4 regions of the Sinorhizobium sp. BJ1 genome follow, and region 1 is predicted to be linked to each of the others. Evidence: predicted binding sites of a transcription regulator. Region 1 holds the regulator's gene; each other region holds the start of a gene.
What was found. The regulator LexA, encoded in region 1, represses DNA repair genes until DNA is damaged. The targets are predictions, from matches to a motif close to TGTTCNNNNTGTGTTCNG.
Positions count from the first base shown of each region.

Region 1 (7,798 bases):
TAGCATGCCGTTCTCCTCCTGTCGTTGCCTCGCGCTCTCCTCCAGCGCGGGGCGGAACCAAGTCGGGCAAGCTTATGCAAGAAACTACCTTTTGCAAGAATTTGTTTTAATCTTGCAAATTTGCATAGATTGCGCGATGTTTGCGATATGACAGACACATCTTCCAAACGGCTCCGGCAAGCGGACATTGCAACCCGCGCCGGGGTCTCCATTTCTACCGTCTCGCGCGTCCTTGCGAACGAACCGGGCATCAGCGAGGACGTTCGCCGGCAGATCCTCCAGGTTGCGAGCGACCTCGGCTATCCGATAAAGGCGCCTTCGGTTCCGGGAGCACTGGCTCTGATTGCGAGCAATGGCGTGACCGGAGGGCTCAGCGTCTTCTATGAGGGCATCGTCGAGGGCCTACGTTCCGAGGCGGCCAAATTGGGCATGCCGTTCGATATTCGCCTTGTCCGGGAGGCGAAAGCGACGCCGGAAATTGTGCGCGAGCACCTCCAGGCCGTCGGCGCAGAAGGGCTCTTCCTGGTGGGGATCGATCCGGCCGATGTCCTTTGCAAATGGCTCGAGGACAGTGGCACCCCTGTCATTCTGGTCAATGGCACCGATGTGCAGATGCGTTTCGACGGTGTCTCGCCCGCGAACTTCTTCGGCGCCTACGCGGCGACGCAGCGGTTAATCGATGCAGGCCATCGCCGCATACTGCACCTGACCGGATCGCATCGGCACACGATCCGCGAGCGCGTTCGCGGCTTCGAGGCGGCAGTCGCCGCGGTTGATGGGGGCGAAGCGCGCGTCATCCGCCTGCCGTTCGAGAGCAATTCCAGCGTCGAGGCGCATGCGGCAACGCTCGCCGCGCTCGCGGAGGACGGCGGATTTTCCGCCGCGTTCTGCATGAACGACTTTATCGCCGTTGGCGTTCTCGAGGCGGTCACGGAGATCGGCCGGCGCGTGCCCGAGGATTTCGCCGTCATCGGTTTCGACGACCTGCCTTGCGCCGAGATGGCCAATCCCCGGCTTGCGACGATGCGTGTCGACCGCGTCGCCCTTGGTCGCGAGGCGATCGGCATGATGCATTTCCGTCTCCATCATCGGGAGGCGCCCGCCCGGCATGTGTCTCACGCGGTGATCCCTGTGCCCGGCGGAAGCTTGGACCAGAGACAGCGCCCATGACCTATGATCCCGCCAGTGCCAATCCGCTCGCCACCAATCCACTCGAAACGCGCAGCGACATGCAGCGCGCCCTGCTGGGCCTCTTCGATCCGCTGTTGCCTTATTTTTCCGAGGGAAATGCGCGCGTGCGCCTTGACGCTGCGGCCGCCCACTTCGATCGGGCCGCTGCCGATCTCGAGGGGTTCGCGAGGCCTCTGTGGGGCCTTGCGCCGTTTGCCGCCGGTGGCGGCGATTTCCCCCATTGGCACCGTTATGCCGAAGGCATCGCCAACGGCACCGATCCGAACCATCCGGAATTCTGGGGCAAGGTGAACAACCGCGACCAGCGCATGGTCGAACTCGCCGCCCTCGGCTTCGCGCTTGCCCTGGTGCCGGAGAAACTATGGGACCCGCTGAACGGCCGGGCGCGGGACAATCTTGTCGCCTATCTGCTGCATGCGCGGAAATTCGACTACGCCGACAACAATTGGAAGTTCTTCCGCATCCTGGTCGACATCGCCCTCGATCGCCTGGGCGTAGAATACGACCGCAGCCTGACGAATGCCTATCTCTCCGAGCTCGATGGCTTCTACATTGCGGACGGGTGGTATCGGGACGGCAATGTGCCGCGCGTCGATCACTACATCCCCTTCGCGATGCATTTCTATAGCCTCATCTACTCGCGCCTCGTCGAGGATGACCACGCCAAGCGCTATCGCGAGCGCGCCCTCGCCTTTGCTCAGGATTTTCGTCACTGGTTCGCCGAGGATGGAGCAACCGTCCCCTTTGGCCGCAGCCTCACCTATCGCTTCGCCTGCGCCGGTTTCTGGTCGGCGCTGGCCTTCGCCGATCTCGAGGCGCTGCCTTGGGGCGAGATCAAGGGGCTTTGTGTTCGCCACCTCAGATGGTGGGCCGACAAGCCGATGACGCACAGGGACGGCGTGCTGTCGATCGGTTACAGCTATCCGAACCTCTTGATGTCGGAAAACTACAATTCGGCGGGCTCGCCCTATTGGGCGTTCAAGGCCTTCCTGCCGCTCGCAGTGGACAATGACCATCCGTTCTGGACTTTCACGGAAACGCCTCCTTCACCGCCCTCCGAAACGGTTGCGCTCCGTCATCCGGGCATGGTGATGATGCCTTGCAAGGGTGACGTCGTGGCGCTTTCCTCCGGCCAGGAGAACCGGCAGATGCGCTTCGGCTCGGAAAAATATGCGAAATTCGCTTATTCGACGCGCTACGGCTTCAGCGTCGAGAGCGACGAACGGGCCTTTGCCGGCGGGGCCTTCGATTCCATGCTGGCTTTCAGTGACGACGGCATTCATTACCGCGTGCGCGAGACCAACGAAGAGGCGCGGCTTGATGGCAATGTGCTCTTTTCCAGGTGGTTGCCCTGGCCGGATGTTGTCGTTGAGACATGGCTGCTGCCGGCCTCACCCTGGCATGTGCGAGTGCACCGGATCACGACTCCGAGGCCGCTTGAAACAGCCGAAGGCGGCTTTGCCATCGCCAGACGAGACTTCGAGGCCGACACGCTTTCCGCGTCGACAGGCGAGGCCTATGCCATCGGGGAAGAGGATTTCAGCGGAATTCGCGACCTCGGCTCGATGGTCGCGCGCCAAGGTCTGGCGCAGAAGGCGCCACCAAATACCAACCTCATCGCCGCAAAGACGTTGATACCGCAACTGCGGGCTACGATTCCCGCTGGCAAAACGATTCTTCGCTGTGCCGTCCTGGCGGTTCGCGACATCTCGGCCGTAACGAGCGACTGGGACGTTCCGCCCGCCGCCCCGGACATCGCCGCGTTGCGCGCCATCGCGGAGCAAGGCGTGACCGTCAGTGCCATGCAGGCGCCGGGGCGCAAGCCATGACCCGCCCGGCGCTGGCTTTTGCGATGCAGCCCGAAAGGACGGAACACGTCCTGACGCCGGAACTTCTCGCGCGGGTCGACGGTCTTGCGCGCATACTCGATCCGCAACCGATGACTGTGTTCGGCGACAGCCGGTCGAAGCGGTTGCTCGCCGAAGCGGAAATCCTGGTAACCGGCTGGGGCGCTCCACGCTTCGATGCGGCCGTTCTTCGGTCGGCGCCCCGCCTTCGCCTCGTTGTCCATGCGGCAGGAACGGTCAAGGGCCTGATCGACACGACTGTGTTTGATGCGGGAATAACCGTGAGCCATGCGGCCGTGGCCAATGCCGTGCCTGTCGCAGAGTTCACGCTCGCGGCAATCATTTTTGCGGGCAAGCAGGTCTTTCGCTTCCGCGATCTCTATGCCGCCGACAGAGGACGCCAGCGGACCCTGATCCTGCAGGGACAGGCGATTGGAAACTATCGCCGCACGATCGGCATAGTGGGCGCCTCGCGGATCGGAAGACGGGTGATCGACCTCCTTCGCCCCTTCGATTATCGGGTGCTGCTCTACGATCCGCTGGTCGGGCAGGAATGCGCTTCCGGCCTCGGTGGGGAAAAAGTTGAACTCGATACGTTGATGGCGAACTCGGACATCGTCTCGCTGCATGCGCCGGCGCTGCCCGAGACGAGGCACATGATCGACGCACGGCGGCTGTCCTTGATGATGGACGGGGCAACCCTGATCAACACGGCGCGGGGGGCGCTCGTCGATCAAACCGCGCTCATCGACAGGTTGAAGACGGGCGCGATCAACGCCGTCATCGACGTCACAGATCCCGAGGTGCCGGAAGATGCGTCGCCTCTTTATGATCTGCCGAACGTTTTCCTGACCCCGCACATCGCCGGCGCCGTCGGCCTCGAAAGGACACGTCTCGGCGAAATGGCTGTCGATGAAATCGAGCGTTTTCTTGAGGATCGGCCGCTGCTATTCGAGATCCACAAGAGCGACTTGGAGCGCATGGCATGAGCAATTTCGAAGCCGGCCTCTGCACCGTCACCTTCCGTAGCTTGCCCCCGGACAGAATTGTCGAGCTGGCCAGAGAAGCCCGGATTGCCGCAGCCGAATGGGCGGGGGATGCTCATGTTCCTCCCGGGAAGACATCCATAGCCCGGATTGTCGGGCGCCTCAGCAAAAGGGCTGGACTGACGACATCCTACGGCTCCTACGTCGCGCCACCGACCGACGACCTTTCCGAATTCGTGCGCGCAGTTGAAAGTGCGACCGCGCTCGGAGCCTCGAATATCCGCATTTGGCCCGGCACGCGCCGGCGCGATTCCAAGGACTACAACGCCGCTGAGAGACGCGCTGCGGCAGATGCGATCCGCGACATGGGCGCCGAGGCCGCGCGGCACGAGGTGACCGTGTCGTTGGAATATCATCCGCAATCCCTGACGGACACGACCGATTCGGCATGCCGCCTGATCGAGGCGATCGCCCACGACAATGTCTATCTCTATTGGCAGCCGCGGCCCGGGCTCGCGGTCGAGGAGGCGCTCGCCGAGGTCGCGCGGGTCGGTCAGCATGTGTCCCATGTCCACGTCTTCGCCTGGGACCGGGAGCGTAACCGCTTTCCCTTGGCGTCGGCGGCCGACTACTGGCGCACGATCCTCTCCGCCCTTCCGCGGTCTCGCTGGATCGGGCGGCGATTTGCGATGCTGGAATTCGTCGCCAATGACGACCCGGCCGCCTTTCTCGAGGATGCCGCGACACTCGAGCAAATCCTCACCCCGTGAAGAAGCGGGCGCCGCGGCGCGTACCCTTCTCGACCCCAACTTTAGGAAAACATGCGGTCGTCCCGGCACAAGGATGGACTGGCGAAGGCGGTGAAATCCGCCTATATACTTTGGTTTGCTGGGGTCGTAGCTCAGTTGGGAGAGCGCCGCAATCGCACTGCGGAGGTCGAGGGTTCGACTCCCTTCGACTCCACCAGGATTTCCCTCGCCGGAACACCACCAGAAACTGCATTCGCGCCTCACCTGCCGCGATCGCCTGTCCCGAAAGTAAAGGAACGCCGGCCGGACCCCTGGAGGTTGGTGGCACGGCGTTTACACGGACCGAAACGGACTTCTGGCATCGGCCCTCGCTTGCCAAAGAGCGTGATTTGAGAGAGACTTAGCTACTGGCATCATTGCATATCGGCAACTCCCGGAAGTGGAGAACATCATGCCCCTCAAATCTCTGATCGCCGTCACTGCAATCACGCTTCTCACACTTTCAGGATGCGCTTCGACGGGTGCAACGGGCAACACAACCTACACCCAATGGTACGGCCCCTATCCTGAACCTGATTTCGACGTTCTTAGCCCCGGCGGGTTGCGTCTCGCCTACTAGGAAGTGCTCGTCAGGCCGACGCGCAGGTCCCCCCGGACGAAGAGGACGTTCGCCCGAGGTGCGACGCTGCGCCGAAAGCGCCTCTCGCCAACACTTTGTCACTCCGGTCCGGCAATGCTCCCGGTTGCCGCGACGCGCCTCGACGCCCGGCTAAAGTTCACGGAATATTAAGTGCTTGCGGAACACATATGGAACGGATAGTTTCTGTTCTTGATTTGTTTCGCGAATCTGGAGTGACGCGCATGCTGACCCGCAAGCAACAGGAATTGCTTCTGTTCATTCACGAACGGATGAAGGAATCCGGGGTCCCGCCGTCCTTCGACGAGATGAAAGATGCGCTCGATCTCGCGTCGAAGTCGGGCATCCACCGGTTGATCACGGCGCTCGAGGAGCGCGGTTTCATTCGTCGGCTTCCCAATCGGGCCCGTGCGCTCGAGGTCATCAAACTGCCCGAGGCCTATTCGGCTCCCTCTCAGCCGCGACGCGGCTTCTCGCCGAGCGTCATCGAGGGCAGCCTGGGCAAGCCCCCGCTCGCGCCGAAGCCTGCGCCGACGCCGGTCGACAGCGCGTCCATGACGGTGCCCGTCATGGGGCGGATCGCCGCGGGCGTGCCGATTTCGGCCATTCAGAACAACACCCACGAAATTTCCGTACCGGTCGAGATGATCGGCAATGGCGAGCACTACGCGCTCGAAATCAAGGGCGATTCGATGATCGAGGCGGGCATCCTCGATGGGGATACGGTGATTATCCGAAACACGAGCACCGCCAGCCCGGGAGACATTGTCGTGGCGCTGATCGACGACGAGGAAGCAACCTTGAAGCGATTCCGCCGCAAGGGCGCATCGATCGCACTCGAGGCCGCGAATCCGGCTTACGAAACCCGGATATTCGGTCCCGACCGGGTAAAGATTCAGGGCAAACTCGTCGGCCTGATGCGGCGCTATCACTGAGCGGCTTGGGCAGTCTTGGCGACTTGTTAAGTGTTCGTCTGCCTCGGGCGCAAATATTAGGGCCACCACCGAACTATCTTTTGCCTGGAACCGCTCACGTCCGGCAAGCCCCCGGTCGTTCCCACTGCCACAACAGACGGGACTTACCTCCTTCGGCGCCGTCATTCGGCGAAAGTCGGAGGAAGCACATGGCAGAGGTCAGGAAATCCCCGGGGCGCGATCGTCGCCGCGTTGCTGCGGAACAGCCCTAGCTCACCGAAGAACAGGCTCGAAAGATCATCAAGGAAGCCGGCAATTCGCGCGCGAACGCGAACGCCATGGCGGAGAACGTCGAGAAGGCGTAGAGACCGGTGCGGGCGATAGGCCGACCCGGCGTTTTCGAATGTCCGGCCTTCGGCGCGATTCAAACCGATCGCGCTGAGCGGTGATATTTAAGGAATTGTTTGGAGGCCTCGCCCGGAATTGAACCGGGGTACAAGGATTTGCAGTCCTCTGCGTCACCACTCCGCCACGAGGCCTCTCGTGCTCGGAAAATCGAGCGATGGCGGGCGTTTAAAACGAATCCATGTGGAGCGCAAGAGGGAGAGGTCTAAAAAGGACATTCGCAAATAGCTTTGAACAGCCTGCAAGGCGGCACCGTTGGTGCCTGCGATTTATGGCGTTTCAATCGGCGTCGCTGCGGAGCGTGGCCTACTTCCCCGATGAATTCTGCGTTCCCCGTCGACGGGCCCACCAGACGGCGAGCTTGCGGCGGGCACGGCGCACTGCAGGAATGTCGTGGGACAGGACGAGCAAGCCGAGCGGAACCATCCAGAAGCCGAGGACCGGCAGAAAGCCGAGCAGACCGCAAACAACAAGTAGCGAGCCGATCAAAATCCGCAATACAGGCGAGTCGGGCAACGGGATCCGCCACTTGCCGAGCACGATTTGACGCGTTTGCGGATCGATGCCGAAGTACCTCTTCTTGCCGCCGTTCGTCATCACGCCTCTTTCATCCAACTTCCCAACAGTTGGTGCTTTCTCCACAGGCCCGCAACCGGCACCGTAGATTTTTTTTGAAAAACCGCTTGGCAAATCGACAAAGCATTTGTATTAGCAGCCTCACTTCTGCGGCGCAGATGATCCCTGGTAGCTCAGCGGTAGAGCACTCGACTGTTAATCGATAGGTCGCCGGTTCGAATCCGGCCCGGGGAGCCAGTTTCAGAAAAGGCCTGCACCTCATAGTGCAGGCCTTTTTAATTGCATCTTCAAAGACTTACCGTGACATGCGTACGCGTGAAGCCCCGTGGAGTACGATTAGATTTTTCCATTCTGGGTACTTTTTGGGTACTTTTAGGCCTACAAAGGCAGTGGAGAACCGGCATCCGATGAGGTCGGATGATTTTTCACGTTACGTTGTGAAACATCCAGCGAGCGGCATCTACCGCTACTATCGCCGTGTTCCGACCGTTGT
Region 1 covers NZ_NWTH01000005.1:450,869-458,666, forward strand. Annotated here, with positions in the region: gene CO676_RS10595 (ABC transporter substrate-binding protein) at 1-6, opposite strand, end outside; gene CO676_RS10600 (LacI family DNA-binding transcriptional regulator) at 148-1,170, shown strand; gene CO676_RS10605 (DUF2264 domain-containing protein) at 1,167-3,020, shown strand; gene CO676_RS10610 (hydroxyacid dehydrogenase) at 3,017-4,027, shown strand; gene CO676_RS10615 (TIM barrel protein) at 4,024-4,794, shown strand; tRNA gene CO676_RS10620 (tRNA-Ala) at 4,915-4,990, shown strand; gene CO676_RS35190 (hypothetical protein) at 5,225-5,392, shown strand; gene lexA (transcriptional repressor LexA) at 5,635-6,345, shown strand; tRNA gene CO676_RS10640 (tRNA-Cys) at 6,790-6,863, opposite strand; gene CO676_RS10645 (hypothetical protein) at 7,036-7,326, opposite strand; tRNA gene CO676_RS10650 (tRNA-Asn) at 7,468-7,542, shown strand; gene CO676_RS36000 (DUF6538 domain-containing protein) at 7,713-7,798, shown strand, end outside.

Region 2 (7,798 bases), on a different contig from region 1:
CGAGCTCAACGAGAAGGGCGTTACGCATCTCCACGGCGGCAGCGACAATATCGGCAAGCGCAACTGGACGATCGTCGACGGGGCGGAAGACAGCGTGACGCTCAGGATCACCGATCCCGATGGTCGCGCCGGCTATCCGGGCAATTGCTCCGTCACCTGCATCTATACGCTGAAGCCGGGCGGCACGCTGAACGTTCTCTACGAAACCGAGACGGACGCGCCGACGCTCGCCAATCTCTGCCAGCACAGCTATTTCAACCTTGACGGCGGCGCCGACGCGTTCGGCCATGACATCATGATCGCCGCCGACCATTATCTTCCCACGGACGAGCGGCTGATCCCGACCGGCGAGATCCGCCCGGTCGCCGGCACCGCCTTCGATCTCCGCGAGATGACCTCGCTGCGGCGGCAGCTGGAGGGCGAGAAGATCGCCTATGACCACAATTTCTGCCTCTCGCCGGAGCGCATGCAGAAGCGCTCCGTGGCGCTGGCGCGCAGCATCAATTCCGGCGTGTCGCTGGAGGTGCTGACCACCGAACCCGGCGTCCAGCTCTATACCGGCAGCAAGCTGAACGTACCCGTCCCCGGCCTCGAGGGCCGCCGCTACGGCCCCTTCGCCGGCTTCTGCCTCGAAACGCAAATCTGGCCGGATGCGGTGAACCGCGAGGGTTTCCCGAAGGCGGTGCTGAGGCCCGGCGAAGTGCTCCGGCAGGAGACGGACTACGTTTTCGTGAAGAGCTAATATCGTAGCTCTGCCTAGCCTGAAAGTTAGGGCGGAACGCAGGCAAGCGACTTTGGAGAGCGAGGCCCCTTGAGTCGTCTGTAGGGGAATTAGCGCGCGCTCCACTGGCAATGTTTACGAGGGTCAACGCCCTATGCGTTTGCGAGAATAGGTAACCGCGCGGTAACCACGTCCTCTTTCGCAGCTTCCAGCCGACGTGACTTCGCGCGCGCCAGAAAAACACAAAAGCCCCGGAAAACCGAGGCTTTGAAGGTCTTGGAAGAATGGAGCGGGTGAAGCGATTCGAACGCTCGACCCCAACCTTGGCAAGGTTGTGCTCTACCCCTGAGCTACACCCGCTCATCAAACCCAGGTCCGGGGTAGTCTGTGGACCGTGGGTTGCCGCCCCGTCTTGCGGCGACCGGCGCTATATGGCCTAAGCATTTTTCAAATGCAACAGGGAAATAGCGTCGAAGGCAAGAAATTTTTCGGGCTAATCCCAAAAGCTCCTGCCGTGATCCCGGTCATTCGCTGTCGCCCTTGAGATTGCGCAAGCCGTCCCTTCCTCGTAAAGCAGGGGGAAATCTCGGGTGGCAGAAGGATCAAGAGCATGAGCGAGGCACAGCCGAAGACCGCGGAAGACCTGTTCCGCTTTCTCGACGAACTCGGAATCGAACACCGGACGAAGCGGCATGCGCCGGTCTTCACCGTGGCCGAATCGGTGGCGCTACGCGACGAAATTCCCGGCGGACATACAAAAAACCTGTTCCTGAAGGACAAAAAAGACAATTATTTCCTGCTGATCGTCGAGGAGAATGCGACGGTGGATCTGAAGACCATTCATCAGACCATCGGTGCGGCAAGCAAGGTCTCCTTCGGCAAGCCGGAGAAGCTGATGGAATATCTGGGCGTGATCCCCGGCGCCGTGACTGCCCTCGGGGCGATCAACGACACGTCGGGCAAGGTGAAGTTCATTCTCGACGAGGGGCTGATGGAATTCGACACGATCAACTGCCACCCGCTCTCGAACGACCAGACGACCTCGATCGCCGCCAAGGATATGCTGCGCTTCATGGAGGCAACCGGACACGAACCGCTTGTCTTGAAAGTGACGGCCTGACATACGATCTTTGGCGCGGAAACCATGAAGTCGGGCGACAAGCCCGCGAGGAGAGAAAATGGGCGGTAGCGACAATCCCTATGCAGGTTCCTTCGGCAACCAGATGACGGCCTCGGCGTCGTTCGGCGAGCAGCCGGCACCGAATGCCGCCGCCGCGGCCGGCGACCTGATCAAGGAGACGACGACCGCCAGCTTCGCGCGCGACGTGCTCGAGGCCTCGCGCCAGCAGCCGGTACTGGTCGATTTCTGGGCGCCCTGGTGCGGACCCTGCAAACAGCTGACGCCGATCATCGAGAAGGTGGTCAAGGAAGCAGCCGGCCGTGTGAAGCTCGTCAAGATGAACATCGACGACCATCCTTCGATCGCCGGCCAACTCGGTATCCAGTCGATCCCGGCGGTCATCGCCTTCGTCGGCGGGCGTCCGGTCGACGGCTTCATGGGCGCGATCCCCGAGAGCCAGATCAAGCAGTTCATCGACCGCATTGCCGGCCCGACCGTCGACGATTCCAAGGCCGAGGTCGAAGCGGTGCTTGCCGACGCCAAGGCGCTGCTCGAAGCGGGCGACGCGCAGAACGCCGCCGGCCTTTACGGTGCCGTGCTGCAGGCGGAGCCGGAAAATACCGATGCAATCGCCGGCATGGTCGAATGCATGATCGCGCTCGGCCAGCTTGCCGAGGCGCGCCAGGCGCTTTCGCAATTGCCGGAGGAACTCGGCAAGGCCGCTTCCATCAGCGCCGTTTCGAAGAAGCTCGACCAGATCGAAGAGGCCCGCAAACTCGGCGATCCGGTTCAGCTGGAGCATCAGCTGGCACTTAACCCCGACGATCACGCGGCGCGGCTGAAGCTTGCCAAGATCCGCAATGTCGAAGGCGACAGGACCGGTGCGGCCGACCATCTCTTGCTGATCATGAAGCGCGATCGCAGCTTTGAGGACGACGCCGCCCGGCGCGAACTCCTGTCCTTCTTCGAAGTCTGGGGGCCGAAGGATCCGGCGACGATTGCCGCCCGCCGCAAGCTTTCCGCGCTTCTCTTCTCCTGACCGGTTGGCGTCAGCAAGCGGACCTGCTTTTTGCGTCGCCGATCGCAGCTTTCTTCTTGAGATTTTCGAGGGATGCACCATCTCTTGAGCGTGCGGCCCACGCTCTGCGACGGGGACGCCGTGATCTTCAGGGGCATTCGGAAATGCATGTCGGAAATGCGCGCTATCTCAGTCCGAAGGATCTGCCGGAGATAATTCCGGTCTTCCCCCTGACGGGCGCGCTGCTGCTTCCGGGTGCACAGCTTCCACTCAATATCTTCGAACCGCGCTACCTCGCAATGTTCGACGACGCGCTCTCCGGTGACCGGCTGATCGGCATCGTCCAACCCTCCTTTGCCGAAGGTCGCAGCGACATCGATTCCTCGCCGGTGCCGGCCCTATGCCAGGTCGGCTGCATCGGCCGCATCACCTCCTTCGCCGAGACCGGCGACGGCCGCTATATCACGTCGCTCACCGGCGTCTGCCGCTACAGGCTCTTTTCCGAAATTTCCGGCGTGCGCGGCTATCGGCGTTTCCGCATCGGCCCCTTTGCGGCCGATCTCGAGGGGCCCGACGACGAAGCCCTCGTCGATCGCGAGGCGCTGCTCGCCGCCTTCCGCGCCTATCTCGACGCCAACAAGCTGGAAGCGGACTGGGAAAGTGTCGAACGGGCCAGCAACCGTACGCTCGTCAATTCGATGGCGATGATGTCGCCCTATGGGCCGGCGGAGAAACAGGCGCTGCTGGAAGCGCCCGATCTCAGGACGCGCGCCGAAACGCTGATCGCGATCACCGAGATCGTGCTCGCCCGCAATTTCGGCGATTTCGACAACATTCTGCAGTGAAGACGAAGCCATGGACGCAAATGCCAGCAGGGTCGATCCGAAACTCCTCGAACTGCTCGTCTGCCCGCTGACGAAGGGGCGGCTGCGCTACGATGCCGAGGCCCATGAGCTGGTCTCGGAAAAGGCGCGGCTTGCCTATCCGATTCGCGACGGCGTGCCGATCATGCTGGTCTCGGAGGCGCGCAAGATCGAGGATTAGCGCGGAATTCTGCCCCTAACCCCTCTCCCCGCAGGCGAGGGAGGTGACTTCGGAGCGTGCAACGGGTTTCCTTCGCTCCGCTCGCGGGGGAGAAGGTGGCCGGCAGGCCGGATGAGGGGCAAATTTGTGATCGGAAAAGCTGCTGCTAGGCTACCCGCCGACGTGCTCGACGCTGGCCTCGATCCGTTCCATGTCGTCGTCGGAAAGACCGAAATGGTGGCCGATCTCGTGGATCAGCACATGGGTGATGATGTCGCCCAGGGTCTCCTCGTTCTCCGCCCAGTAGTCGAGGATCGGACGGCGGTAGAGCGTGATCCGGTTCGGGAACTGGCCGGTCTCCATGGTGAAGCGTTCACCGATGCCGCGGCCTTCGAACAGGCCGAGAAGGTCGAAAGGCGTCTCGAGCGCCATGTCTTCGAAGACGTCGTCGCTTGGAAAATCGGCAACTTCGATGATGAGGTCCGTCGTCAGCTTGCGGAATTCTTGCGGCAGGTGGCTAAAGGCTTCAAACGCAAGCTGTTCGAATGTGGTAAGCGTCGGTGCGTGGCGTTCCCGCCAATCCTCGGTCTGGTCAATGCGGGCCATAGGCACTCCTTGTTGCCCTCATATAGCGATTTCTCGTTTGTTTTTCGAGTGTTGAATTCTGCTCGAGCAGGGATGAGGAATAAATTCTTATCCTTTGCTGTTGACTCTTCCCCCAAGCTCTGGAATCCATAAGAACATAACATGAACATTTGATGGGAGGTTGACCGTCATGGCCGAGAACGCCGTGCAACGGCAAACCATTCTTTCCCTTCGTGACACCATATCACGGATTGAAAATTGCAACTTGCCTGGAATTGTGCGGACCGCCAAGGCGGCCGATGCCGCCGGCTTTCGGCGCGGCAGGGAAGGAACCTTGCATCGCAAGGTCCTGCCGCTCGGGATTGCGCCGCTCGACGATGTCCTCAAGGGCGGGCTGCCGCTCGAAGGCCTGATGGAAATCCGCAATGCCGAAACCCGCGATGCGGGCGCGGCCGCCGGCTTCGTGGCGGCGCTTGCGGTGCTTTATCAACGGGAAAGGAAGGAGAAAGGCCATCTCGCCCCGGTGCTCTGGATCAGCCAGGCGCTTGCTTCCCGCGAGGCGGGGCAGCTCTATGCGCCCGGCCTCAAGTCCTACGGGCTCGACCCGGAGCGCTTCCTCTTCGTCTCAGTGCGCACCGTCAAGGATGCGCTGTGGGTTACCGAAACAGCACTTTCGGTGCCGGTCTTCGCCGCGGTCGTTCTGGAAATCCGCGGCAATCCCGCCAGCCTCGCCTTGAGCGAGAGCCGGCGCCTGCATGTCCGGGCCCGGGCCGGCGGCGTGCCTCTCCTTCTCCTCCGCCAGGCGGGCGAGGAGGAGGCGAGCAGCGCCTTCTTCCGGTTCCAGATCAAGCCGGCGCCGGCCGGCGAACGTCCTCTCCCCGATGGTTCGGTGCTTTGCGGCAGCTTCGATCATCCCGCCTTTCACCTCCATGTCGAAAAAAGCAGGGCTTACGGCTCTGCCGGCATTTTTCTGGAATGGAACGCCCATGACCGCCGCTTCTACCCCCTCGACGAGCGCCGGAGCGCCGCTCTTCAAGCCCACGGACAGCCAGAGAATCCTGTCGATCCACTTTCCGCATCTGCCGGCCGATCGCATCGCACGCAGCCGCTGGGGCGCCTCCTGGCTTTCGCGCGGGCGTCCTGATCATCCGCCGGTGGCTTTTGCCGCCAAGGTCGACAATGCCATGCGCCTCGTCGCGCTCGACACGCTTGCCGAGTGCATCGGCCTGAAGCGCGGCCAGGGGGCTGCGGAGGCTCGCGCCATGTGCCCGGCGCTCGACGTGATCGCCGCCGATCCGGCGGCGGACCAGGCCTTCCTGGAAGGGCTTGCCGATTGGTGCGACCGCTATACGCCGCTCGTCGCGCTCGATGGAAAGGACGGCCTGTTCCTCGATATCACCGGCTGTGCTCATCTGCATGGCGGCGAGAAGGGGCTCGTCAGCGACGTCTTGTCCCGGCTTTTTTCGCTCGGCGTCGAAGCGCGGGCGACCGTCTCCTCCGCTGCTGGCCTTTCCTGGGCGGTTGCCCGCTATGGCAGTGCCGACGTCATCGAACCGGGAGAGGCCGACCGGGTTCTTGCCCCTTTGCCGGTCGCTGCGCTGCGCCTGCCGGCGGAAACCGCCGCCGCGCTCGAACGGGTCGGGCTGAAGCAGATCGGCGATCTTCTCGAAGCGCCGCGCGCGCCGCTCGCCCGCCGCTTCGGTTCCCTTCTTCTCCTCAAGCTCGACCAGGCGAGAGGCGAGGCGGACGAACCTTTATCGCCCCGCCTGCCGGTGCCGAGCTTTTCCGCCGAGCGCCGGCTCGCCGAGCCGCTTATGGACGAGGAATACATTCTCGAACTGGCACGGCACCTTGCCAAGGACGTCCGCGCCTCGCTGGAGCGGCATGGCGAAGGCGGGCGGCTGTTCGAGCTCCTCCTGTTTCGCGTCGATGGACGGGTGTTCCGCGTCCGGGCGCATGCGGCCATCCCGTTGAATGATGCCGATCGCATTGCGGCGCTCTTTCGCGAACGGCTGCAGGCGCTTCATGACGATCTCGATGCCGGATATGGTTTCGAAATCCTGAGGCTCGCGGTTTTGCGCAGCGAAAGGCTCGATCCGGCACAGCAGGATTTTTCCGGCGTGCCCGAGGAAAGCCAGCCGCTTGCCGCCTTCATCGACAAGGTTTCCGCCCGTTTCGGTCCCGATTGCCTGATGCAGGCGAGCCTGGCCGAAAGCCACCTGCCGGAACGGGCGGGCGGGTTTGCCGCCGTTCGGGATGTGGCGGCGGTGATGGGGTCCCCTGCCTCTGACGACAAGTTTTTTGCAGGCCAGCCTTTTCCTGAAAACCGCCCGCTTCGGATTTTCAGCTATCCCGAACTGGTGGAGGCGACGGCCGAGGTTCCGGACGGCGCCCCGCGCGGCTTCAACTGGCGCAAGACCCAGTATCGCGTCGCCCGCGCCGAGGGGCCGGAGCGGATCGCCGCCGAATGGTGGATCGACGGCGAGGGGCATCCGACCCGCGACTATTTCCGGGTCGAGGATCAGCAGGGCCGCCGCTTCTGGCTGTTCCGCGAAGGCCTCTACGGAAGGGAAGTCGCCGCGGCCCGATGGTTCATGCACGGAGTGTTCGCATGAGCGAGGAGCCGATCTTCTACGAGCTTGGGGCGCGCACGAATTTCTCCTTCCTCGAGGGGGCGGCGCCGGCCGAGGAGATGATCGTCTTTGCCAGGAAGGCCGGGCTTTCGGGTCTCGGCATCGCCGATCGCAACAGCGTGGCCGGTGTCGTCCGTGCCCATGGCAAGGCGAAAGTGGAGGGTTACCCTTTCCAGCCGGGGGCCCGCCTGGTTTTTGCCGACGGCACGCCGGATATTCTCGCCTATCCCCGAAACAGGTCGGGTTGGGGGCATCTTTGCCGTCTGCTCAGCACCGGCAATCTGCGCTCGAAGAAGGGCGATTGCACGCTTTATCTCGCCGATCTCCTCGAATGGCAGGAGGAGCTTCTCCTGATCGCCATGCCGGGCGAGGGTCGGCCGCAGCCGGAAGCCATGCGCACGCTTCTCGAAAAATTGCAGGAGCATGTAGGCAACCGGCTCTATCTTGGTCTGGCGCCCCGTTATGACGGTTTCGACCGGCATGACTTCGCCGTCCTCGCCGCAGTCGCCAGGAGCCTGGATGTCCGGCTTCTGGCCACCAATGACGCGCTCTATCACGATCCGCATTACAGGCCGCTTGCGGATGTCGTAACCGCCATTCGCGAACATGTGACGATCGCCAGCGCCGGCTTCCTCCTCCAGAAGAACGCCGAAAGGCACCTGAAGAGCCCGAAGGAGATGGCACGGCTTTTCCGCGAC
Region 2 covers NZ_NWTH01000007.1:17,620-25,417, reverse strand. Annotated here, with positions in the region: gene CO676_RS12100 (aldose epimerase family protein) at 1-742, shown strand, start outside; tRNA gene CO676_RS12095 (tRNA-Gly) at 1,007-1,081, opposite strand; gene CO676_RS12090 (prolyl-tRNA synthetase associated domain-containing protein) at 1,332-1,841, shown strand; gene trxA (thioredoxin) at 1,900-2,880, shown strand; gene CO676_RS12080 (LON peptidase substrate-binding domain-containing protein) at 3,024-3,704, shown strand; gene CO676_RS12075 (Trm112 family protein) at 3,715-3,903, shown strand; gene CO676_RS12070 (metallopeptidase family protein) at 4,054-4,488, opposite strand; gene CO676_RS36030 (hypothetical protein) at 4,658-5,611, shown strand; gene CO676_RS12065 (DNA polymerase Y family protein) at 5,523-7,082, shown strand; gene CO676_RS12060 (error-prone DNA polymerase) at 7,079-7,798, shown strand, end outside.
Region 2: a site for LexA is predicted at 4,619-4,636, ahead of CO676_RS12070 (metallopeptidase family protein). Genes of this name have one in related genera too.

Region 3 (7,798 bases), on a different contig from region 1:
ATCGGCATGGATATGATCAGTTCGTCGGCCTTGGTGACATCGACGAAAGCGGTGATCTTGCGACGGATGGTTTCGGGACCGCCGACCACCGCATAGCTCATGGCGTGGTCGACGAAGATCTTTTCATCCCGGCTCCACAGCTCGTCCATCGATTGGACGGGTGGCGGGAAGCGGCCGCGCGCATTGCGGCGAAGCGCCACGAAGGACTGCTGCATCGACGTGAAGAGAAAATTCGCCTCCTCGTCCGTGTCGGCGGCGACGCCCATGACGCCGACCATGACATGCGGCTTGTCGAGTTGCGGCGACGACGTGAAGCGCTCGCGATAGATTTCCAGCGCCGAGAGCAGCATGTCCGGTGCGAAATGCGAGGCGAAGGCAAAGGGGAGCCCGAGTATGCCGGCGAGATGGGCGCTGAAATGGCTGGAGCCGAGCAGCCAGAGGGGCACGTTCGAATCGGCCCCTGGCACGGCGATGATCTTCTGGTCTTCGCTGACCGGGCCGAGCAGCGCCTGCAGCTCCACGACATCGTTCGGGAAATTGTTGGAGCTCGCTTCCATATTACGCCGGAGCGCCTGCGCGGTCCGCATGTCGGTTCCGGGAGCGCGGCCGAGGCCGAGATCGATGCGGCCCGGATAAAGCGCCGCGAGCGTGCCGAATTGCTCGGCAATGACGAGCGGCGAATGGTTGGGAAGCATGATACCGCCGGAGCCGACCCGAATGGTTTTTGTCGCCGACGCCACATGCGAAATGACGATCGACGTCGCGGCGCTGGCAATTCCCTTCATGCCGTGATGCTCGGCCAGCCAAAAGCGCTTGAGGCCACTCTCTTCGGCCGCGATGGCCAGCCGGCGCGAGTTTTCCAGCGACTGGGCGACGCTGCCGCCTTCCGTAATCGGCGACAGGTCGAGAATGGAGAAGGGGATCATGGCGAATGCCTTTGGTTAAAAGAAATTGATCGTCCGCGAATGTAGGTTCAAGTTTCCTAAGTCCAAGGGCGGCCAGGCCGTTTTCACTGCCGCGCTGGCCAATCCTGTGTAATGTTTTTGTTTTGTTCACTTTTTGCTGGCAGCGTCCGGTCGACCGACATAGGGTGAGACATGCAGAGTACGATTCGCATCATCGGCATCGATCCGGGGTTGAGACGCACCGGTTGGGGAATTATCGAGAGGCTTGGCAATTCGTTGCGGTTCGTTGCCTCGGGCACCGTGACCTCGGACGGCGAGATGGACCTCGCCTCGCGCCTTTGCCAGTTGCACGACGGCCTTGCCGAGGTCATGCACAGCTACCAGCCGCACGAGGCGGCGGTGGAGCAGACCTTCGTCAACAAGGATGCGACCGCGACGCTGAAGCTCGGCCAGGCGCGCGGCATCGCCATGCTGGTCCCGGCCCGCGCGGGCTTGAGGGTCGCCGAATATGCGCCGAACGCCGTCAAGAAGGCCGTGATCGGCGTCGGCCATGGCGAGAAGCAGCAGATCCACATGATGCTGAAGGTGCTGATGCCCAAGGCCGAGTTCAAGGGCAATGACGCGGCCGACGCGCTGGCGATTGCCATCTGCCACGCGCATAACAGGCAGGCGGTGACCAGCCGCCTCGCGGCACTTGCCGGGTAGTGTGGCTGACGGAATGTCTGTAGACGCTAGCGCTTTGGAACCAGCCAGAAAGACGGAAGCCAGATGATCGGCAAGCTCAAGGGCACCATCGACGAGATCGGCGAAGACTATGTCGTCCTCGACGTCCATGGCGTCGGATATGTAGCTTATTGCTCGGCGCGCACCCTCGCCAAGCTTGGTTCGGCCGGCGAGGCCGCCGTGCTCTTCATCGAGACCTATGTCCGCGAAGACCAGTTGAGGCTTTTCGGCTTCCTGTCGGCGCTTGAGCGCGAATGGTTCCGCCTGCTGCAGACCGTCCAGGGGGTGGGCTCCAAGGTGGCCCTGGCGCTGCTTTCCACGCTGACGCCCGGCGAACTCGCCAATGCCATCGCGCTGCAGGACAAGACGTCGGTGGCGCGCGCTCCCGGCGTCGGGCCGAAGGTGGCGGTTCGGATCGTCACGGAACTGAAGAACAAGGCTCCGGCCTTTGCCGGCGAGATGTCCGCGTCGATCGCGCTCAAGCAGGAACTGGGCGAGGGGGTCGCCTCCGCGCCGGTCTCGGATGCGGTTTCGGCCTTGACCAATCTCGGTTATTCGCGCGACCAGGCGGCGAACGCCGTGGCTGCGGCGTTGAAGAATGGCGGCGAGGGGGGTGACAGTGCCAAGCTCATCCGCCTTGGGCTGAAGGAACTGGCGCGGTGACGCAACCCATTCTGCAGCCACAATGGCATCGGAGTGAGGGGTCGTGACGCGATCGCACTGGATTGGCGGGAGCGCTCGCACTATGGTTGGGGTGCGCATAGCGGCATTGAGCGGCAGCGCGATCCACCCCGCAACGGAAGTTTGAGATGACTGAAGCCGCACGCCTGATTGCGCCGGAGAAGCGGGGCGAGGACCTCGATGTGACGCTGCGCCCGCAGTCGCTCGACGAGTTTACCGGCCAGGCGGAGGCCCGCGCCAACCTCAAGATCTTCATCGAGGCGGCGCGCAACCGCGGCGAGGCGCTCGATCACGTGCTCTTCGTCGGCCCGCCCGGGCTCGGCAAGACGACGCTGGCGCAGATCATGGCGAAGGAACTCGGCGTCAATTTCCGCTCGACGTCGGGGCCGGTCATCGCCAAGGCCGGCGATCTCGCGGCGCTGCTTACCAATCTCGAAGAGCGCGACGTCCTGTTCATCGATGAAATCCACCGGTTGAACCCGGCGGTCGAAGAAATCCTCTATCCGGCGATGGAGGATTTCCAGCTCGACCTGATCATCGGCGAGGGGCCGGCGGCCCGTTCGGTGAAGATCGATCTTGCGAAATTCACGCTGGTGGCGGCGACGACGCGCCTCGGCCTGCTGACGACGCCGCTGCGCGACCGCTTCGGTATTCCGGTGCGGCTCAATTTCTACACGGTCGAGGAGCTGGAACTGATCGTCCGCCGCGGCGCGCGGCTGATGGGCCTCGGCATGACCGACGAAGGGGCGCGCGAAATCGCCCGCCGCGCCCGCGGCACGCCGCGCATCGCCGGTCGCCTGTTGCGACGGGTTCGCGACTTTGCCGAGGTGGCGCGTGCCGAGGCAGTGACCCGGCAGATCGCCGACGAGGCGCTCACCCGGCTCCTGGTCGACAGCATGGGACTCGACCAGCTCGACCGCCGCTATCTGACGATGATCGCCCACAATTTCGGCGGCGGGCCGGTCGGCATCGAGACGATCGCGGCGGGGCTTTCGGAACCGCGCGATGCGATCGAAGACATCATCGAGCCCTATCTGATCCAGCAAGGCTTCATCCAGCGCACGCCGCGCGGCCGCGTCCTGACCGCCAATGCCTGGAAACATCTGGGACTCAATCCGCCGAAGGACGTCGAGGCGGCACAGTTTCGCCTGACGCTCGAGGACGACTGAGATGATCACCCGCCGCGGCTTCATGCAAGTCATTGGCGGTGGATTTGCCAGCGCCGTGGCGCTTGGCGGTTATGCCTTTGCCGTCGAGCCGCTCGCGCGCCTGCGGATCGCGCACTACAGCCTGACGCCGCCCGGCTGGACGCCGGGCCTTAAGCTGCGCGTCGTTGCGATCGCCGACCTGCATGCCTGCGAGCCCTGGATGTCGGCACGGCGGATTGCTTCCATCTGCACTCGCGCCAACGAGTTGGGCGGCGACGTCACGGTTCTGCTCGGCGACTATGCCTCGGGCATGAATCTGGTGACGCGCTACGTCCATTCCAGCGAGTGGTCGAAGGCACTGTCGGCGCTCGAAGCTCCGCTCGGCGTCCATGCGGTCATGGGCAATCACGATTGGTGGGAGGACAGGACCGCCCAGAAGAATGGCGGCGGCGAGACCTTCGGCCACCGCGCATTGGTGGAGGTCGGCATCTCGGTCTACAGCAACCGCGCCATCCGGTTGGAGAAGGATGGTTTGGGCTTCTGGATCGCCGGGCTCGAAGACCAGCTCGCACTGCTGCCGGGCAAGAAATGGAAGCGCAGCGCCATGGGCGGGCTCGATGATCTCGATGGCACGTTGGCGCAGGTGACGGACGAGGCTCCCATCATCCTGCTGGCGCACGAGCCCGATATTTTCCCGAAGGTACCGGCGCGGGTTTCCCTGACGCTCTCCGGCCACACGCATGGCGGGCAGGTGCGTTTTATCGGCCATTCGCCGGTCGTGCCTTCGCGCTTCGGCGACCGCTATGCCTATGGCCACATCGTCGAGGAAGAGCGCAATCTTATCGTTTCCGGTGGGCTCGGCTGCTCCATTGCACCCATCCGCTTCGGGGTGCCGCCGGAGATTGTCGTGGTCGATCTCGGATAGATTTGCGGGGCGGAGCACATGTGGACCTTGCCCAACCCGCACTAGATCTTCCCCACTAACTCCCTGATCGTCGCCTCCAGCCGACCGGAGCCGCCAGGCAGCCAGCCGAGCGCGCGCAGCTTGTCGGTCGACATCACCTTGAAGTCATTTGTCTCCACCGCCGGCGGCAGAGGATGCGGACAGCCGGTTGCCGCCTGAAGAAGCGAGAGAATCTCACGGTTGCCGGTCAGCACGTCCGATACGTTGAAGACTTGGCCGGAGACTTTTGCCGGGTCGGCTTCGAGCATCAGGCGTACGGCCTCGGCGACATCATCGCCATGCACTTCCGTGCCGATGCGCGACGGAATAACCCTGCCGGCAAGATAGTCGGCGAACAATCCGGCCCACTTGTGTTTCCGGCCGGGGCCTGCCGGTCCATAAACGCCGGTGACGCGCAGGCTGGCGGTTACGAAGTCTTGGGTGGTGAGCGACCTCAGGACGTCTTCGGCCGCGACCTTCACCACGCCATAGAGCGTGTGGGGCTCGGCGGGCGTAGTTTCGTCGAGGACCGTCTGCGCCGTTTCACCATAGACGGCGCGGCTCGACAAAAAGACGCAGCGACGCACGCCGGCGCTGCGGGCCTCTTCGAATAGGCGGACCGACCCCTCGAGATTGGCACGCCGAAAACCTTCCGGGTCAGCGCCTTCGCCGCCGCGATACTTGCCCTCGACATGCTCGAAGGCGGCGTGGACGAAATGGTAGACACTATCGAAGACGGCGACCTGATCGGCGTCCGGATCGAGCCGAAGCGGCACGTAGGAGACTGGCCGTGAGAAGAAGCCCTCCGGCGGTTGAGAGCGGCCACCGACAGTGATCTTGTAGCCGTTTGCAAGCAGGTGCTCGACGATGAAACGGCCGACGAAACCGGTGCCGCCGGACACGAGGACGCGGGTCATGAGGCGCCAGCGCCGGGTCGCGCCGGGTTCTCGAGCTTGGTGATATCGGGAATGTTCTCGCCCGTCAGGTAGGCATGCCAGAGCTCGATCAGCGGACGCAGCACGTCCGCGCGCGGATGGTCCTTCTCCCACGGCTTCTCATACTGATAGTGCAGCACGCCGATCGACCGCCAATCCCATAGCGCTGGCAGGTTGAACCAGACATATTGCAGCATGTTCATCGTCGCCGGCAGGCCGTGCCAGTCGGGAAAGAAGCTCTGCAGGAAGGTTTGGTCGGTGCGCGGCCAGAAGGCACCCGGTGCGTCCAGTGCCGCAAGCATGTTCTCGTAAGTCGCAAGCGAGGGCTTTGCGACGAAAACGCCGGAATTCAGCCGGTGGAAATCGGTGAGGCTCTCGTAGACGTTCGGCGCGGCGGAAAACTCCGGGTAGAGGAAAAGCTTGTCGATATTGCGCAGCACGATCGCGTCGGCATCGATGAAGACGCAGCGCTCGTATTCGACCAGCTGCCAGAGGCGGAGCTTGCAGAAGTTGTCGAGCGGCGAGTGGAAGTCGGGCTTGCGGCCCTTGGTGAAGGGCGCCTTCTCGTGAACGTTGCGCCGCTGATGCCGGGCGTTGAATTCGTCCGAGAGCGGCAGCAGCTCCGTTTCAATCAGGCGACAGTCGAATTCGGTGAGCGGCTCGAGCGCGGCGGTGTCCACCCCGCCGGTGTAGAGCACGACGATATCCGCCGGCGTCCGCGTCAGACGGATCGACCGTATCAAGGCGCGCGCGCCGAGCGCATAGTCGGCATTGGTGACGAGCGTCACGAAGGCGTGCTGTGCGGCGGCCGGGGCAGAGGGCATGGGGCCGTCCGGATGGGGCGTCTCAGCGCTCATGAGACGGATTTCAGCCGCTTGCCCTCCGGATCGTGGTTGATCAGGGGAGCGATGTCCTTCGTCCAGGCGGAAACGGCTGGCACGCGCGAACGGTCGACGCGATAGGCGAATTTCTTCGCCACGTCGACGATCTCCGAAAGCAAGCCGTCTTGGAGCCGAATCGGATCAAGCCCGAGGCCCAGGAACTTCTCGTTTTGCACGACGAGATCGTTTTCGGCCGCTTCCTTGCGCGGGTTGGGCAGCCAGGCGATTTCGGAGCCGCTGATGCTGGAAATCATCTCGGCCAGGTCGCGGACGCGGTGCGTCTCGGTCATCTGGTTGAAAATCTCGACGCGGCTGCCGCGCGCCGGGGGATTTTCAAGGGCGAGCTCGATGCAGCGGACCGAATCCTGGATGTGAATGAAGGCGCGGGTCTGGCCGCCGCTGCCGTGAACTGTCAGCGGATAGCCGATCGCCGCCTGGATCAGGAAGCGGTTGAGGACCGTGCCGTAATCGCCGTCGTAATCGAAGCGGTTGATGAGCTGCGCATGCCGCCGCGTCTGCTCCGTATGCGTGCCCCAGACGATGCCCTGGTGTAGATCCGTGATACGAAGCCCGTCATTCTTCGCGTAGAACTGGAAGAGCAGCTGATCGAGGCACTTGGTCATGTGGTAGATCGACCCCGGATTGGACGGGTAGAGGATCTCCTGGCTGACCGTCTCGCCGGCCATCGTCTCGATCCCGACCGGCAGATAGCCCTCCGGAATGGCAGCGCCGATCGTCGAATAGCCATAGACGCCCATGGTGCCGAGATGCACGAGATGGGCGTCGAGGTCGAGCTCGACCAGCGCATTCAAGAGGTTGTGGGTGGCGTTGACGTTGTTGTTGACCGTGTAGTTCTTGTGGCGGTCGCTCTTCATCGAATAGGGCGCAGCGCGCTGCTCGGCAAAGTGCACGATCGCGTCGGGGCGATGTTCGGCAAGCCACTTCTTCAGAAGTTCGTAATCGCGGGCGAGGTCGATCAGGTTGAAATGGATGCGCCGGCCGGTCTCCGCATGCCAGATGCGGGTGCGCTCCTGGATGGAGTCCATCGGCGTCAAGGATTGCACGCCGAGCTCGGTGTCGATCCAGCGGCGAGAGAGATTGTCGAGAATGTGGACGTCATGGCCCGCGTCGGACAAATGCAACGCGGTGGGCCAGCCGACAAAACCGTCGCCGCCGAGGATTGCGATCTTCATGCGCGATTCTCCTGATCGGGAAGAGGACAGGGCACCTGATAGGATAGGATTGTGACAAAGCTGCAATGCTTGCAAATGTCTTTTCGTTCCTGCACAGGAAAAGCAAAGATCCTCCCGGAGAATGCCATGTCACTGATTTCACTTGCCGGCGAGCTGACCGAGACGGGCCACCGTTTGATCCAGCGGGTCTATTACGAGGACACCGATTTCTCCGGCGTCGTCTACCACGCCCGCTACCTGCATTTCATGGAACGGGCGCGGACCGACTATCTTCGGTTGCTCGGCGTGGAACAGGCGTCACTCGCCGTCGAGGGCGATGCGGAAGGCTTGGTCTTCGTCGTTCACCGGATGGAGATCGATTTCAAGTCGCCGGCGCGCATGGACGACAT
Region 3 covers NZ_NWTH01000009.1:91,938-99,735, forward strand. Annotated here, with positions in the region: gene CO676_RS14940 (LLM class flavin-dependent oxidoreductase) at 1-926, opposite strand, end outside; gene ruvC (crossover junction endodeoxyribonuclease RuvC) at 1,098-1,610, shown strand; gene ruvA (Holliday junction branch migration protein RuvA) at 1,674-2,291, shown strand; gene ruvB (Holliday junction branch migration DNA helicase RuvB) at 2,438-3,478, shown strand; gene CO676_RS14960 (metallophosphoesterase) at 3,480-4,382, shown strand; gene CO676_RS14965 (SDR family oxidoreductase) at 4,424-5,317, opposite strand; gene CO676_RS14970 (glycosyltransferase) at 5,314-6,192, opposite strand; gene CO676_RS14975 (NAD-dependent epimerase/dehydratase family protein) at 6,189-7,409, opposite strand; gene ybgC (tol-pal system-associated acyl-CoA thioesterase) at 7,536-7,798, shown strand, end outside.
Region 3: a site for LexA is predicted at 1,039-1,056, ahead of ruvC (crossover junction endodeoxyribonuclease RuvC). Genes of this name have one in related genera too.

Region 4 (7,798 bases), on a different contig from region 1:
AGCGCGGCGTCGTCTCGACCGCCTGCTACATCGCCCGCATTCACGGCGTCCGTTCGGCAATGCCGATGTTCAAGGCGCTCGAAGCCTGTCCTGAGGCCGTGGTGATCAAGCCGAACATGGAAAAATATTCACGCGTCGGGCGCGAGGTCAGGGCGATGATGTTCGAGCTGACGCCGCTCGTGCAGCCGCTGTCGATCGACGAGGCGTTCCTGGACTTGAACGGTACCGAGCGGCTGCACCAGGATCCCCCCGCACGAACGCTGGCGCGCTTTGCCAAGCGTGTCGAGCAGGAAGTCGGCATCACCGTCTCCGTCGGACTTTCCTACTGCAAGTTCCTCGCCAAGGTCGCCTCCGACCTGCAGAAGCCGCGCGGCTTCTCCGTCATCGGTCAGTCCGAAGCGGTCGACTTCCTGAAGGAGCGCCCAGTGACGTTGATCTGGGGCGTGGGCAAGGCCTTCGCCGCGACCCTCGAGCGGGACGGCATCCGCACCATCGGTCAGTTGCAGACGATGGACGAAGCGGATCTCATGCGCCGCTACGGCTCGATGGGGCAAAGGCTATACCGCCTGTCGCGCGGACAGGACGAGCGCATCGTCGAGACCGACGACGAAGCAAAGAGCGTGTCCTCGGAGACGACCTTCAACGTGGACCTGTCGCGCCCGGACGAACTCGTTTCGCATCTCAGGCGCTTGAGCGAGCAGGTCGCGCTGCGGCTGCGTAAGTCGGACCTTGCCGGGCAGACGGTCGTCCTAAAGCTCAAGACCGCGGACTTCAAGATCCGCACACGCAATCGACGGCTTGAAAGTCCGACCCGCCTCGCCGACCGCATCTTTCGCATTGGCCTTCAGCTGCTCGAGAAGGAAGTCGATGGTACGAAATACCGTCTGATCGGCATCGGCGTCAGCGACCTCACCTCCCCGGATCTCGCCGATCCGCCGGATCTCGTCGATCCACTGGCGACGCGGCGGGCTGCCGCCGAGGAGGCGATCAACAAGCTGCGCGACAAATTCGGCAAGATCAGCGTCGAAACGGGATACACCTTCGAACATCGCCGGCGCGATCAGTAGACCTTCTCGCTCGATGACCGGCGGCGCGACTCCACTAATCCAATTCGTTAAATATTGCCCGTTACCCTAGATCGATAGCTTCGGCGTGCCCGTTCAGCAGCAACATGGACGCGCACGTCGACGCCCGGATGGAAGCGCCGCGACATGTTTGCGCTTCAGGTCGGAATGAGGGTTTGTATTGCGTTTCACTCTCAGGATCGGACTGGCCGTTCTCATCGTGTCGGCGCCATCGGCCTTTGCGGCCGGCGCCAAGGCGCCCTTGCAGATCGTCGTATCGAGACAGCAGCAATCGCTCGTCGTCTATGACGGCGATACCGTCGTCGCCACGTCCAATGTCTCCACCGGCAGGCGCGGCCACACGACCCCGACGGGCATTTTTTCGATTCTCGAGAAGCGACGTCATCACAGATCGAATATCTATTCGAATGCGCCGATGCCGTTCATGCAGCGGCTCACCTGGTCCGGCATCGCGCTGCATGGATCGAACCATGTACCGGACTATCCGGCCTCGCACGGCTGCGTGCGCCTTCCGATCAAGTTCGCCGTCGGCCTGTTCAAGATGACCGAACGCGGCATGCATGTGGTGATCTCGGATCGTCAGGTTACGCCCGTCGAAGTCGTGAGCAGCACGCTGTTTCAGCCGAACCAGTCGCGACCGCCAGAGCCGCCGATGTCGGACGTGCCCCTCCGCCCCGCTATCACCCATTTCGACGGAAGTTCTGTCGAAGTCGCCATGACGGACAGACGCCCTTCGCCGGCGTTCCTTGACGAGGATCGGGCGCCGATCCGAATCCTGATCACCCGGCGTGGCACCCAGGAGACCATGCGCGATCTCCAGATGCTGCTGACAACGCTCGGCTACGATGCCGGCGATCCGGACGGCCACAGCGGCCCAACGACACTTGCTGCGATCCGCTCCTTCCAAACGGCCGAGGGGCTGCCGGTGGACGGCAAAGCGACCCCGGAACTGGTCGAGGCCGTCTATCGCAAGGCTGGCCGAGACCGGCCGTCGAACGGCATTCTGCGCGTTCGCCGCGAGTTTCAACCTCTTTTCGAGGCAGAGATCAGGATCGACAAAGCCGAACTGGCGCTCGGCACGCATTTCCTGCAGTTCCAGGATATCGACGCGGCAACCGGGCAAGGCAAATGGTTCGGCATGTCCCTGGACAACGCTCTGTCAAAAGCCGCGAAAAATCGGCTCGGCATAGCGGTCGACGCAGATCCCATGGAGTTCAACGCCTTGCAGCGGACTTTGAACCGCATCACCTTGCCTGAAGACGTCCGCCGGCGCATCGCGGGCCTCCTTGCCGATGGGTCGTCGCTTTCGATCTCGGATACCGACACGGGGCTGGAGACCGGCGAAGGGACCGACTTCATCACCGTCACGCGTTCCGTAAGCGGCGGCTGATGATCAGTGGTCGAAGCTCCTATACGAGCTCGACGTCCACTACACCGGGCGCCGAGCGAAGAGCTGCGGCAATCTCCGGCGAGATCCGATATTTTTCGCTGAGCTCCACCTCGATCTCCCGCTGACCATTGTCCTTGATGACGATGAACGAGACGAGGCCATCCCCCTTGGCATTGAGGTGCGAGGTGATGGAGCGCAAGGGGCCGGAATCGCGCACATAGACGCGCAGCGCCTTCTGCATCTGCAGCGATTCCTCTTCGAGCGAGCGCAGGGTCCGGATGCGAAGTCCGATGCCTTCCGGCCGCTCCTCCGCATCCACGGTCATCACCAGCGATTTGCCGGGCTCCAGGAGGTCGCGGTACTGGTTCAGCATCTCCGAGAAGAGCACCGCTTCGAACTGGCCCGACGCATCCGAAAAGGCGACAATGCCCATCTTGTTGCCGGTGCGCGTCTTGCGCTCCTGCTTCGAGGTCACGGTGCCGGCGAGCCGGCCTGCGGTCGCACCTTGCTTCACAGCCGCGGAAAAATCCGCGAATGTCTGCACGCGCATCTTCGCCAAGAGCTTGTTGTAGGTGTCGAGCGGATGGGCGGACAGGTAGAAGCCGAGCACCTGGAACTCCCGGTGCAGCTTCTCCGAGGCAAGCCAGGGCGTAAAGACCGGCAGCGCAACCTTCTCCGGCCCCGTCGCCGCTCCGGCGCCGAACATGTCGCTCTGGCCGCTCAGCTTGTTTTCCTGGGCGCGCTGCGCAAATCCGAGGATCCGGTCGAGTCCGCCGATCAGTTCGGCCCGGTCGTAGCCGAAGCAATCGAAGGCGCCTGCGGCGATGAGGCTTTCGAAGACGCGCCTGTTCAAGAGCTTCGGATCAATGCGCAGGCAGAAATCCTCGAGGCTTGCAAAGGGACGATCGCCGCGAGTAGCGACGATGTGGTCGACGGCGGATTCGCCCACGCCCTTGATGGCGGCAAGCGAGTAGTAGATGCGGTTCTCGCCGGTCTCGAAGTTACGGAACGAGGTCTGCACCGAGGGAGCGAACACCTGAATGCCGAGACGCATCGCGTCCTGGCGGAAGTCGTTGATCTTGTCGGTGTTCGACATGTCGAGGGTCATCGACGCCGCCAGGAACTCGACCGGATAGTGCGCCTTCATATAGGCCGTCTGGTAGGAGACGATGGCGTAGGCGGCCGCGTGCGACTTGTTGAAGCCGTAATTGGCGAACTTGGCGAGCAGATCGAAGATCAGGTCTGCCTGCGGCTTTGACACGCCATTGCCGATCGCGCCTTCTACGAAGCGGGCCCGCTGCTTGTCCATTTCCTCCTTGATCTTCTTGCCCATGGCGCGGCGCAAGAGATCGGCCTCGCCGAGCGAATAGCCCGAAAGCACCTGGGCGATCTGCATCACCTGCTCCTGATAGACGATAACCCCTTGCGTTTCCTTGAGCAGATAGTCGATCTTCGGATGGATCGATTCGATCTCTTCCTCGCCGTGTTTGCGGGCGTTGTAGACCGGAATGTTCTCCATCGGACCCGGCCGGTAGAGGGCGACCAGGGCGATGATGTCCTCGATGCAGTCGGGCCGCATGCCGATCAGCGCCTTGCGCATGCCGGCACTTTCCACCTGGAACACCCCGACCGTCTCACCGCGGGAGAGCATCTCGTACGTCTTGGGATCATCGAGCGGAATGCTCGCAAGATCGACCGCGATGCCGCGTTTGGCGACGAAGTCGACCGCGGTCTTCAGCACCGTCAGCGTCTTCAGGCCGAGGAAGTCGAACTTGACGAGGCCGGCCTGCTCCACCCACTTCATATTGAACTGCGTGACCGGCATGTCGGAGCGCGGATCGCGGTACATCGGCACCAGCTGCGACAGCGGCCGGTCGCCGATGACGATGCCCGCGGCATGCGTCGACGCGTGGCGATAGAGACCCTCGATCTTCTGAGCGATGTCGAGAAGCCGGCCGACGACGGGCTCCTTTTCCGCCTCCTCCTGCAAGCGCGGCTCCTCCTCGATCGCCTTTGAAAGCGGTGTCGGATTTGCCGGATTATTCGGCACCAGCTTGCAGATCTTGTCGACCTGACCATAGGGCATTTCCAGCACGCGTCCGACGTCGCGCAGCGCCGCGCGCGCCTGCAGCGATCCGAAGGTGATGATCTGTGCCACCTGCTCGCGCCCGTACTTCTGCTGCACGTAGCGGATCACCTCTTCGCGGCGGTCCTGGCAGAAGTCGATGTCGAAGTCCGGCATCGAGACGCGCTCCGGATTGAGGAAGCGTTCGAACAGCAGCGAGAAACGCATTGGATCGACATCGGTGATCGTCAGCGCATAGGCGACCAGCGAGCCGGCGCCAGAGCCGCGGCCCGGGCCGACGGGGATGTCATGCTGCTTCGCCCATTTGATGAAGTCCGCAACGATCAGGAAGTAGCCCGGGAACTTCATCCGCTCGATGACGCCGAGTTCGAAGGCCAGGCGCTCGCGATAGTCTTCTTCCTTGTAGCCCGGCGCCATGCCGAGCTTGGCCAGGCGCAGCTCCAGCCCCTCCTCCGCCTGGCGGCGAAGCTCCGCCGACTCGGCGCGCTCGGCCTCCTCGGGATCATCCGAGGCACCTGTGAAGCGCGGCAGGATCGGCCCGCGGGTCTTCAGCATGAAGGAGCAGCGGCGGGCGATCTCGACGGTGTTTTCCAGCGCCTCCGGCAGATCGGCGAAAAGCGCCGCCATTTCCTTGCGGCTCTTGAGATAATGATCGGACGTGAGCCGGAAGCGGCGATCGTCGGATACCACGGCGTTGTGGGCGACGGCCATCAGCGCGTCGTGCGCATCATAATCGGCCGGCGAAGGGAAGAAGGCCTCGTTCGTCGCAACGAGCGGAATGTCGTAGCGATAGGCAAGTTCGACCAGGCGGCTCTCTTGGCGGCGGTCGTAACTGCCGTGGCGCTGCAATTCGACATAGAGACGATTGCCGAACAGCTCGATCAGCGTTTTGAGGCGCGCCTCGGCAAGGGCCGGCGAGCCGGCCTTCAGCGCCAGGTCGACGGGGCCGCCGCCGGCGCCGGTCAAGGCGATCAGACCATCGGTGCCGCCCGCCGCAAGCCAGGACCGCGCTATGCGCACCGCCTGATGTCCCTCCCCTTCGAGATAGGCACGGCTGACGAGGTCGACGAGCCGCTTGTAGCCTTCGTCGGACGCGGCAATCAGGACGATCGAAGGCAGCTTGGCGAGTTGCTGCGCATGGCTGCGCCGTTCCCCCTCCGCCTCGTCCTCCATATCGATGGACAGTTGGCAGCCGATGATCGGCTGCAATCCGTCGTCCGCGGCCTTCTGGGAAAACTCGAGTGCCGCGAACAGATTGTTGGTATCGGCAATGCCGATGGCCGGTTGATCGTCGGCCACTGCCTTGCCGATGATCTTCTTGAGCGGCAGCGCCCCTTCCAGCAGCGAATAGGCCGAATGCACGCGCAGGTGCACGAACTGCGGGTCTGCCGGACCCACCGTGGTCTGTCCTATGCTTCCATCACCTGCCATCGCCGCACTCCGATTCCTGTCCGGAGCGAGGATATCCCGTTTCCCGCACTGACTGTCCAGCCTTACGAACCAGACCGCGCATTTTTGTGCGGATTGCGCCTTTCGCGCCGGTCCGCCCGGCCGCCACCGGCTACATGCCGAGTGCGATCACCGAAATGCTCGCGATGAAAAGGGTCATAGAGGCGAAGGCAGCGAGATCACGGACGAAATCAGTCATAACACGGCTCCTTTCGGCTATTGTTCTTTTTTTGTTCTATTTTTGTTCGATAGTCAAGCAAGCGCGCATGAAACGCCCGTTATTCACCGGCTATGGTTAATACAACCGGCGCGTTCAGTTTTGCCGACACCCGTCAGCCCCGGCACCACAGGAAACGAGCGAATCACGTAAGGTTGTGGCATCGCACCATCTGTGCGGTGCGCCCGCCTCTCCTTTTCAAGGAATTTCCATGCGAACGGTTCTGCTTGCAACGTGTCTGTTGTTACCGTCGTCTCTCACCGTCGCGGCAGATGCCATCGATCCCGCCCGAATCGTTTCAGCCGCGACGGGGGACTGGGACAAGGATGATGCAAGCGATCTGGTGCTGCTTGTCGCCCCTGTAGAAGCCGGCGGCGAGAGCAACGCCGTCTATCTTTATCTCACCAATGACGTCGGCAGGCTGGTGCTGAGGTCGCTGATCCCCGACAAGGTCTGGGGACAGTTCGATGTCTACGGCCAGGCACCATCGGTCAACGCCCTGCCGAACGGCTCGATACAGGTCACCTCGCACAACGATGCGATCGGCCGCAACCGCTGGGAGCAGACGCTGACGATCGCCTATCGCAGCTCCGATTTCGTCGTCGCCGGCTATACCTATTCGTCCTACGACACGCTCGACCTGGACAACACGATGCGATGCGACTTCAACGTCCTCAGCGGCAAGGGAACGGCCAATGGGAAGCCGATCAGGGCCAAGGGCGCCACCATTCTGCTCAAGGACTGGAGCGATGAGATCGGCCAAAGGGCCTGTGACGCGAAGTAGTTCGTTCCCTATTTGTTCTTTACACGCTTAGTCTCTTGAGGCATCCTCCGCGGGAGACCGAGGGGACCGCCCATGATCAACATCGAGGAACTCACAGGCTTCATCGTCGAAGCGAAGGCAAAGACTTATGTCGGCGACGGCGCAAGACTGGCGTCCAGCCGGACAGGCTCCCATGATATCGGCCATCAGCGCGGCACGTGGCGCTATCTCGACAGCTATTTCGGCGGAACCGACTTTGCCGGCCAGGAAGCGGTCTGGCATGACGACAAGCCGTGCTGGGCCATGAATTACTTCGGCCGCATCATTCGCCCGGAACTTATCGATGCGCGGCGGGCAGGCGCCGTCATCAAGGCGGCACTGCAGACAATGTATCGCGAAAAGCGCCACTTCCTCGGCGGCATGGAATATCAACATGCCTATGGCTGTTATATCGACAGCAGCCGCGGCGCGACCGACCACTTTTCCGGACGCGAGACCATTTTCGTCGATGGCGAAGAGGCCTATGAGCTCGATTATCGCGGCGGGCTGATCGTGCCGTGAGGCTCGTTCCGGCTTATCTCAGCTCGACGACCTTGCCGTCCTCGATCGTCACGCAGCGATCCATAAGAGCCGCAAGCTCGTGGTTGTGGGTGGCAATCAGCGCCGCCAACCCGGACTGACGCGCAAGGGCCTCCATCGCCTCGAAGACATAGCCGGCCGTCTCCGGATCAAGGTTGCCGGTCGGCTCGTCGGCCAGCAGAATGAGCGGCGCGTTGGCCACCGCCCGGGCGATCGCCACCCGCTGCTG
Region 4 covers NZ_NWTH01000003.1:2,912-10,709, forward strand. Annotated here, with positions in the region: gene CO676_RS03325 (DNA polymerase IV) at 1-1,067, shown strand, start outside; gene CO676_RS03330 (L,D-transpeptidase family protein) at 1,246-2,475, shown strand; gene dnaE (DNA polymerase III subunit alpha) at 2,495-5,992, opposite strand; gene CO676_RS03340 (hypothetical protein) at 6,439-7,011, shown strand; gene CO676_RS03345 (DUF5680 domain-containing protein) at 7,084-7,551, shown strand; gene CO676_RS03350 (ABC transporter ATP-binding protein) at 7,565-7,798, opposite strand, start outside.
Region 4: a site for LexA is predicted at 6,231-6,248, ahead of dnaE (DNA polymerase III subunit alpha). Genes of this name have one in related genera too.